Regions from separate parts of the Micromonospora sp. WMMD729 genome, predicted to be linked through region 2. Evidence: riboswitches for the same ligand, from Rfam matches in the RefSeq annotation. Region 2 holds a riboswitch; each other region holds the start of a gene.
What was found. Region 2 has a riboswitch for cyclic di-AMP ahead of ACN263_RS09015 (C39 family peptidase). Riboswitches for the same ligand answer to the same signal wherever they lie in the genome.
Positions count from the first base shown of each region.

Region 1: another riboswitch for cyclic di-AMP. It lies ahead of ACN263_RS01320 (coiled-coil domain-containing protein); the one in region 2 lies ahead of ACN263_RS09015 (C39 family peptidase).
Region 3: another riboswitch for cyclic di-AMP. It lies ahead of ACN263_RS12060 (transglycosylase family protein); the one in region 2 lies ahead of ACN263_RS09015 (C39 family peptidase).

Region 1 is NZ_CP186059.1:287,767-290,020, reverse strand. Features, by position in the region: gene ACN263_RS01325 (YibE/F family protein) at 1-936, shown strand, start outside; cyclic di-AMP (ydaO/yuaA leader) riboswitch at 1,103-1,233, shown strand; gene ACN263_RS01320 (coiled-coil domain-containing protein) at 1,238-2,254, shown strand, end outside.
Region 2 is NZ_CP186059.1:1,962,175-1,964,428, reverse strand. Features, by position in the region: gene ACN263_RS09020 (alpha/beta fold hydrolase) at 1-140, opposite strand, end outside; gene ACN263_RS09015 (C39 family peptidase) at 266-1,114, opposite strand; cyclic di-AMP (ydaO/yuaA leader) riboswitch at 1,346-1,486, opposite strand; gene ACN263_RS09010 (hypothetical protein) at 1,772-2,254, opposite strand, start outside.
Region 3 is NZ_CP186059.1:2,644,386-2,646,639, reverse strand. Features, by position in the region: gene ACN263_RS12065 (hypothetical protein) at 1-111, shown strand, start outside; gene ACN263_RS12060 (transglycosylase family protein) at 188-856, opposite strand; cyclic di-AMP (ydaO/yuaA leader) riboswitch at 856-1,024, opposite strand; gene ACN263_RS12055 (peptidoglycan-binding domain-containing protein) at 1,295-1,783, shown strand; gene ACN263_RS12050 (peptidase inhibitor family I36 protein) at 1,892-2,254, opposite strand, start outside.

The DNA.
Region 1 (2,254 bases), 1.7 Mb from region 2:
CGCGGGACGCCGCTGGTGTGGCTCGTGGTGGTCTTCGCCGCCGCGATCGTCGCGTTCGGGCGGTGGCGGGGCCTCGCCGCGCTCGCCGGTCTGGCCGCCAGCTTCGCCATCCTGCTCACCTTCGTGTTGCCCGCCATCGGCGCCGGCCGGTCCCCGCTGCTGGTGGCCGTGGTCGGCGCGGCCCTGATCATGTTCGTGGTGCTCTACCTGACGCACGGGGTGACCGCGCAGACCTCCGTCGCGGTTCTCGGCACCCTGGGCAGCCTGGTGCTCACCGGCGTGCTCGCGACCATCGCCACGGCCGCCACCCAGCTCACCGGCTTCGGCAGCGAGGACGCCACCACGCTCTCGATGTTCCAGTCCGATGTGGACCTGCGCGGCCTGCTGCTCGCCGGGATCATCATCGGCTCACTCGGGGTACTCGACGACGTGACCGTCACCCAGGCCGCCACCGTCACCGAGCTGGCCAACGCCAACCCCGGGCTGGGCCGGCGACAGCTCTACCGGGCGGCCACCCGGGTCGGTCGGGCGCACATCGCCTCCACGGTCAACACCATCGTGCTGGCGTACGCGGGCGCGTCACTGCCACTGCTGCTTCTGCTCACCGCCGACTCGCGTCCCATCGGGCAGATCCTGACCAGCGAGTTCCTCGCCCAGGAGATCGTCCGCAGCGCGGTCGCCACGCTCGGCCTGATCGCCGCCGTACCCCTCACCACCGGGCTGGCCGCGGTGGTGACCGCAGCCGGATCGACGACCCCGACCGACGCGGACGCCCCGGCGCCGCGCCCCCGCGCGGACCGCGCGGAGGCGCTGGCCGCTCTCAGTTCCCCGCCTGCGGGTCGGGCCGACGGGCCCGATCCGCAGCGGAGCACACCCCCATCCACCGCCACCACCGGGTGGCCAGAGCCGAACAGGAGCACGGATACGGCATGGTGACACTCCTCAGCGTGACCGGATCGGGCACCCGCCCTGAGAACCGCGTCACTGGTCACTCAACGCCATGGCGAAATGACGCTTTTAGTCGGCATCAGGACGTAGCTCAGGCGGTGGACTCTCGGGTAACCTCGCTGCCGGTCACCGACGAAGGCGCGCAGCGGCGCCTGCGGTGCCACCGCCCAATCGCCAACCGGCGAGCCGGGGACCCAGGTACGTGGGGTGAATCCGCGACAGCGGTAGGGGCCACTTCCGCCCCGAACCCGTCAGCTAACCCGGTCGGCGGTCGACGGAAGGGAAGATTGTGACGGCACCCCTACGCCGCTGGTTGACGCCCGTGGTGGCCGTGCTCGCTGCGCTGACCGTGTTCGCCGGGCCCCTCCCGGCGCACGCCGCCCCGACGACCCCCACGCCGTCCGGGCACGAGGAGGCCGACGAGCCCAAGCTGCTCACCGACGTGATCGAGCAGACCAACCGGGACTACGTGGCGGCGAAGTCCAAACTGGACAAGTCGAAGAAGCGGCAGCTCGAACTGGCGGTGGAGGTCGAGCGGGCCAAGGCCGATCTGGCCGCGCTGGAGCCGCAGGTCGCGCAGATCGCCGCCCAGTCGTACCGGACCGGGCGGATCGGTGCGATGGCCATGCTGCTGGAGAGCGACGCCCCGGACTCGTTCGTCCAGCGGGCGGCGGCGCTCGACGAGATGAACATGGTCAACGGGAAGAAGCTCGCCGAGGTCAACGCGGTGAAGGCCCGCGCCGAGCAGGCCAAGCTGCTTCTCGACGCCGAGGTACGCGAGCAGCAGAAGCAGACCGCGCTGATGGCGAAGGACAAGCGCGACGCGGAGAAGTCTCTCGCCCTGGTCGGTGGTGAAGGCTTCACCGGTGGCCTGGTCGACGCCAAGTCGATGGTCGCCCGGATCGGCCCGGGGCGCACCGCCGACGGCGACTGGAAGCCCCAGTCGTGCAGCGAGGACGACCCGACCACCTCCGGCTGCGTCACGCCGCGCACCCTGCACGCCTACAAGGAGGTCAAGCGGGCCGGCTTCAACCGGTTCGTGGGCTGCCACCGCAACGGTGGACCGTACGAGCACCCGAAGGGCCGCGCCTGTGACTGGTCGCTGCAGAAGAGCGGCTTCAGCCCGTGGCACAACAACGACACCCGAATGTACGGCAACAACGTCGCCGCGTTCCTCATCCGCAACGCCGACCGGCTCGGCATCTACTACGTGATCTGGAACCGGCAGATCTGGTTCCCGGCGACCGGCTGGAAGTCGTACAGCGGGCCGTCCAACCACACCGACCACGTACACATGTCGCTGCTC
Region 2 (2,254 bases):
TCGGGCGCCAGCCACCGGCCGGGCCAGTGCTGCTCCAGCAGAGGTGCCCAGGGCAGCCACACGTCACCCGTCGCCCCCATGCCGTGCAGCAGCAACAGGATCGGCTCACGGCCGGCTTGACCACCCGATTCATCCACCACGGCCGCAGTCTCCCACGGTTCCCGGCCCGGTACGAGAGCCGTTCAGCGGCGTGGTCCGCACAACGTCACGGGCGCCGCCCCTCGTGGGGACGGCGCCCGTGGCGTCGTGGGTGTCCGCGCCTCGATCAGGCGGAGTAACCCCGGGTGGCGATCCAGTTCGCCAGGTCGATAGTGGTGATCCAGTAGGCCGGGTCGGCGGCGTTCGCCGAGTCGGCGATCCGCACGATCCGGCCGTTGTCCTTGTAGCCGACGACGGCGATGTAGTGCCCGCCGCCGTAGGAGTGCCAACCGCCGTTGGTGTCGGTGGCGTCGCCGACGACGTTGGCCACCACGCCGCGACCGTCGGTGATGGCCTTGACGACGTCGGCCTGCAGGCGGTCGATCTGGGCCGAGCTGGGGGTACCCGCGAACATCCGGGTGCGGTACGGGGAGCCCTTCACCTCGGCGTTGAGCACCCGGGTGGTGTCCTCGGCCGAGTTGGTGCCCATCTCGGTGGTGCCCAGCTCCGCGCCGAGTTCCTCCTGGGTGCGGTCGATGCCGCTGGCGCTGAGCGCGTTGCGGGTGGCCGCCGGGCCGCAGTTGTAGTAGGTGTTCTGCGCCTCGTAGTCGTAGTCCAGGACCTTCGTCGCGGGCGGCTTGGGCGGCGTCGGCTTCCGGGTCAGGTCCGGGTTGCTCGTGGCCTTCGCGACGGGGGACGCGGCGCTGGTGGCCGGGGCGGCGGTGCTCGGTGCGGCGCTCGCCGACGGGGGCGCGGACCGGAGTTCGCCACGGGAGGCGACGGTGTCGCTGCGCATCTCGGCGACCGTGGTCGGGGTGCGCGAGCCGGCCGGGGCGTCGTCGGCACCGGCGACCAGGGCGCCGGTGGTAGAGGCGATGACCAGGGCCGCGGCGGAGGCGGCGACGATCTGGTACGGGCGCTCGGTCGCCAGGCGACGGAGCTGGCGCTTCAGGGTGTGCTTCACGAGGTCCTCCACGGTTCACAGGGAGAGCGGCACACCGGGGCTCGACCGGTATCCGGGCAGGCGTCAGCGCACGGGCCGTGGCCCGCGGATGATGAACCGCTCAGGGGAACGCCCGGCGTGACCGGGCGGGAAGTGCGGTGACCGGGGGTCAGCTCACCGTCACGAGGCGGGTGAGCGGAGACACCGCTACGCCGTGGAGGCGGAGGAACAAAGAGGGGGGCGAGGGATGCTGCACGAGGATGGAACTCCTTCCGTCACCGCCTACCGGGTTAGCTGACGGATTCGGGCGGGAAGATCGCCCTACCGCGGGCCGTGGCTCGCGGATTCACCCCGGACTTACTGTGGGTCCCCGGTTCGTTGTTCACGATTGAGCGGGTCGGCGCGGCGTCGCCTGTTGCGATCGGTTACCGCACCGGACGGGACGACACTACTGGTCGGTCCGCACTCTGCCAAGCCGCTCTCACCTGCGTAAACATCATTTGGCACCGCAATTTCTGCGCGTTTGGCCGCTGACGTGACTCGATGGGACAACCGGTTCCGCCGGCACCTGCGGGCGACAACCGGACACGGCGCCGAGAACGCCGCCGCAATCGCGAGAACAATGGCCGCCGATGATGCCGGTCGCCCGATTTTCGCCGCCGGTGACCCGCCTCACATAACGGATCGGGCTCAACCGGCGCGGACCGGACGCCAGCGTGCAGCCACGGCCGTAGGCGACACCCGGGTCACCGTACGGCGCGAGGGCACCGCGACCGGCCGTGACCGCACCGCCGCCGCGTACGCCTCCTGGGCGAGGGCGCGTGCCGACGAGGCGGCCACCTCCGCGTCCCGCCAGGCCGTCCGCTCGCGCTCGGCGGCCGTCCGGTGCTCGGCCAGCCTCGCGTCCCGGATCGCCCGGATGAGCAGCACCTCCTGCTCGACCGGGTGCCGGCGCGGATCCCAGCCGCGCCGGTGCCCGAACACGTCACCGAGCTGCGCCATGGTCAACTCCCCGCGCCAGTACGCAGCCATCGCGGCCCGGTGCAGGTAACGCTCCCGGGCCGCGTACTCGGCGGGGGTGTGCGGGGTACGCGGTGTCGGCAGCGCGCCGGCGGTGGCGACCCGGCGGGCCGCGCTGTCCGCCTCGTCGTACGCCGTCCAGGCCCGCTGAGC
Region 3 (2,254 bases), 680 kb from region 2:
GAGGCCGACACCGAGTGGCCGGCCGGGACGGCCGCGCCGGCGCCGCGTTGGGGCTGGAACGCCGACGTGATGGCCCGCCGCGACGCGCGGACGGCCGCCTCGGCGGCCTGACGCGTCCCCCGGGAGACAGCGCACAGACGAACGAACGCTCGGCCGGGGATCCGGCCGAGCGTTCGCCTGTGGTACGTCAGAGAGCGAGCCGCTGCCCCGGGAGGATCAGACCCGGGTCCGCGCCGATCAGCTGACGGTTGCGCTCGTACAGGGCGTGCCAGCCGCCGCTCTGCCGGTGCCGCTCGGCGATCTCGGACAGGGTGTCCCCCGGCCGGACCACGTAGGTGTCACCGCTGGCCGCCGGGGCGGTCCGCTCGTGGTTACGGGTGGCCGGCCGGTCGCCGCGCGACGAGTGCTCCTTGCCGGCGGTGGACGACGACGACGTGCCGGTCGACGTCGTCGAGGACTTGCCGGTGGACTTCGTCGCGGAGCCGCCCGACGAGCCGCCCTTGCGGCCGCAGGTCGGCCACGCGCCGATGCCCTGCCCGTCGAGCACCTTCTCGGCGATCGCGATCTGCTCGCCACGGCTGGCGAGGTCGGCGCGGGCGGCGTACTTCTTGCCGCCGTAGCCGGCCCAGGTGCCCTGGGAGAACTGCAACCCGCCGTAGTAGCCGTTCCCGGTATTGATCTTCCAGTTGCCGCCGGACTCGCACTGGGCGATCGCGTCCCAGTTGACACCGGCCTGGGCCGGGGCCGCCGGGCCGAAGAGGGCGACGGCGCCGGTGACCGCGCCGACGGCCAGGGTGCCGACGGCGACGCGGCGGGTGGTGACCCGTCGATGACGGGGGGTGTACGCAGACGTCATGGAACTTTCCTCCACGCCGGCGAGGTGAGCTGTCGGGTTCGGGCCGAGGAGCCCGGCCGCGCGCTGCGGCTTCACCCCGAGGTGACATGCACCGAGGAACCTGGGTCCCCCGCTCCTGCCCGGGTTCTGTTTCCGACGACCGGGGGCAGGATTTGGCGTTACCGGTCGCGGCGTCCACGGTGGCGGACCCGACCGACGGTAGGCACGGTCGCCGACGGTCGCCCACCGCTTGTGAAGTTGTTCACCGGCCCGCGCGGGGCACCCCGGCCAGCGGTTGCGAACGACGTTCACCTGTGCACCGACCACGATGGACCGATTCCGATCACGGTGTGACGCGTACCTGGTGAATTGACGTTCGGACAGGAAACCGTAGACAACCGATCGCGATGCTCCGAAGCGCACCGGGTCCATCCCGGACCCCACACGCAGGAGGAACCCATGGCGCTCCAGCAGAGTCGCACCGGCCGTCGCCGCGCCGCGGCCACCCTCGTCGCCGTACTGGCCGGCGTGGGCCTGACCCTGTCCACGCCGGCCGCCGCACAGGCGGCCAGCCCGTGCACCAGCCTGACCTTCTACCGGGTCGGCGGCTACCCGGGCGGGGCGGACATGCACGTGCCGACCGTCGGCTGGCAGACCGGGAACAAGAGCTGCTACCTCAGCTACGGCCACTCGAACTCGGCGGTGCTGGTGTTGCAGGAGGCGCTGAACAACTGCTACTCGCGGTCGCTCACCCTGGACGGCAACTACGGTTCGAAGACCCGCGAGGCCGTCCGGTACGCCCAGCACAAGATCAACGAGGACATCGTGTACGCGAACATCGCCGAGGACGGCGAGTACGGCCCGCAGACCCGCGCCTACATGGGCTTCGCGATCTTCGGGGTCAACGGCGGTCCGGTCATCCCCAACGTCTGCTACTACCCGGGCTGACACCACCCGCAGCGCCGGCCGGGGTCCCCGTGGACTCCGGCCGGCGCCGTGGTGGCCCCCACAGGTGCGGCTGCGCCGGGTGAGCCCCGCCCCCGCGCAGCCGTCGGATCAGCAGACCCGGACCGCCTCGATGCGCTTGTTCCAGGTCCCCCCGATGGCGGCCGTGTCGTATGCCAGGTTCGCCCGGTAGCCGTACGCGTGCTGGTAGCCGAGCAGGCCGGTGGCGTTCGCGTTGTCCCAGAAGGTGGAGACGGTGCCGGACGGCCGGTTGTTGATGATCGACTGAGCCTGGTTGCGGAAGTACGAGGGCAGCGTGACGTCCTTACACCAGTTGTACGGCCCGTCGAGCAGGAAGATGTCGCCGCTGAAGTTGGCCCCGGAGTACAGGCAGAGCAGACCCGACGGGCAGGCGTAGTTGGCCTGGGCCGGGCTCGGGGCGACGCCGAGTGTGGCGCCCACGGCGACCACGCC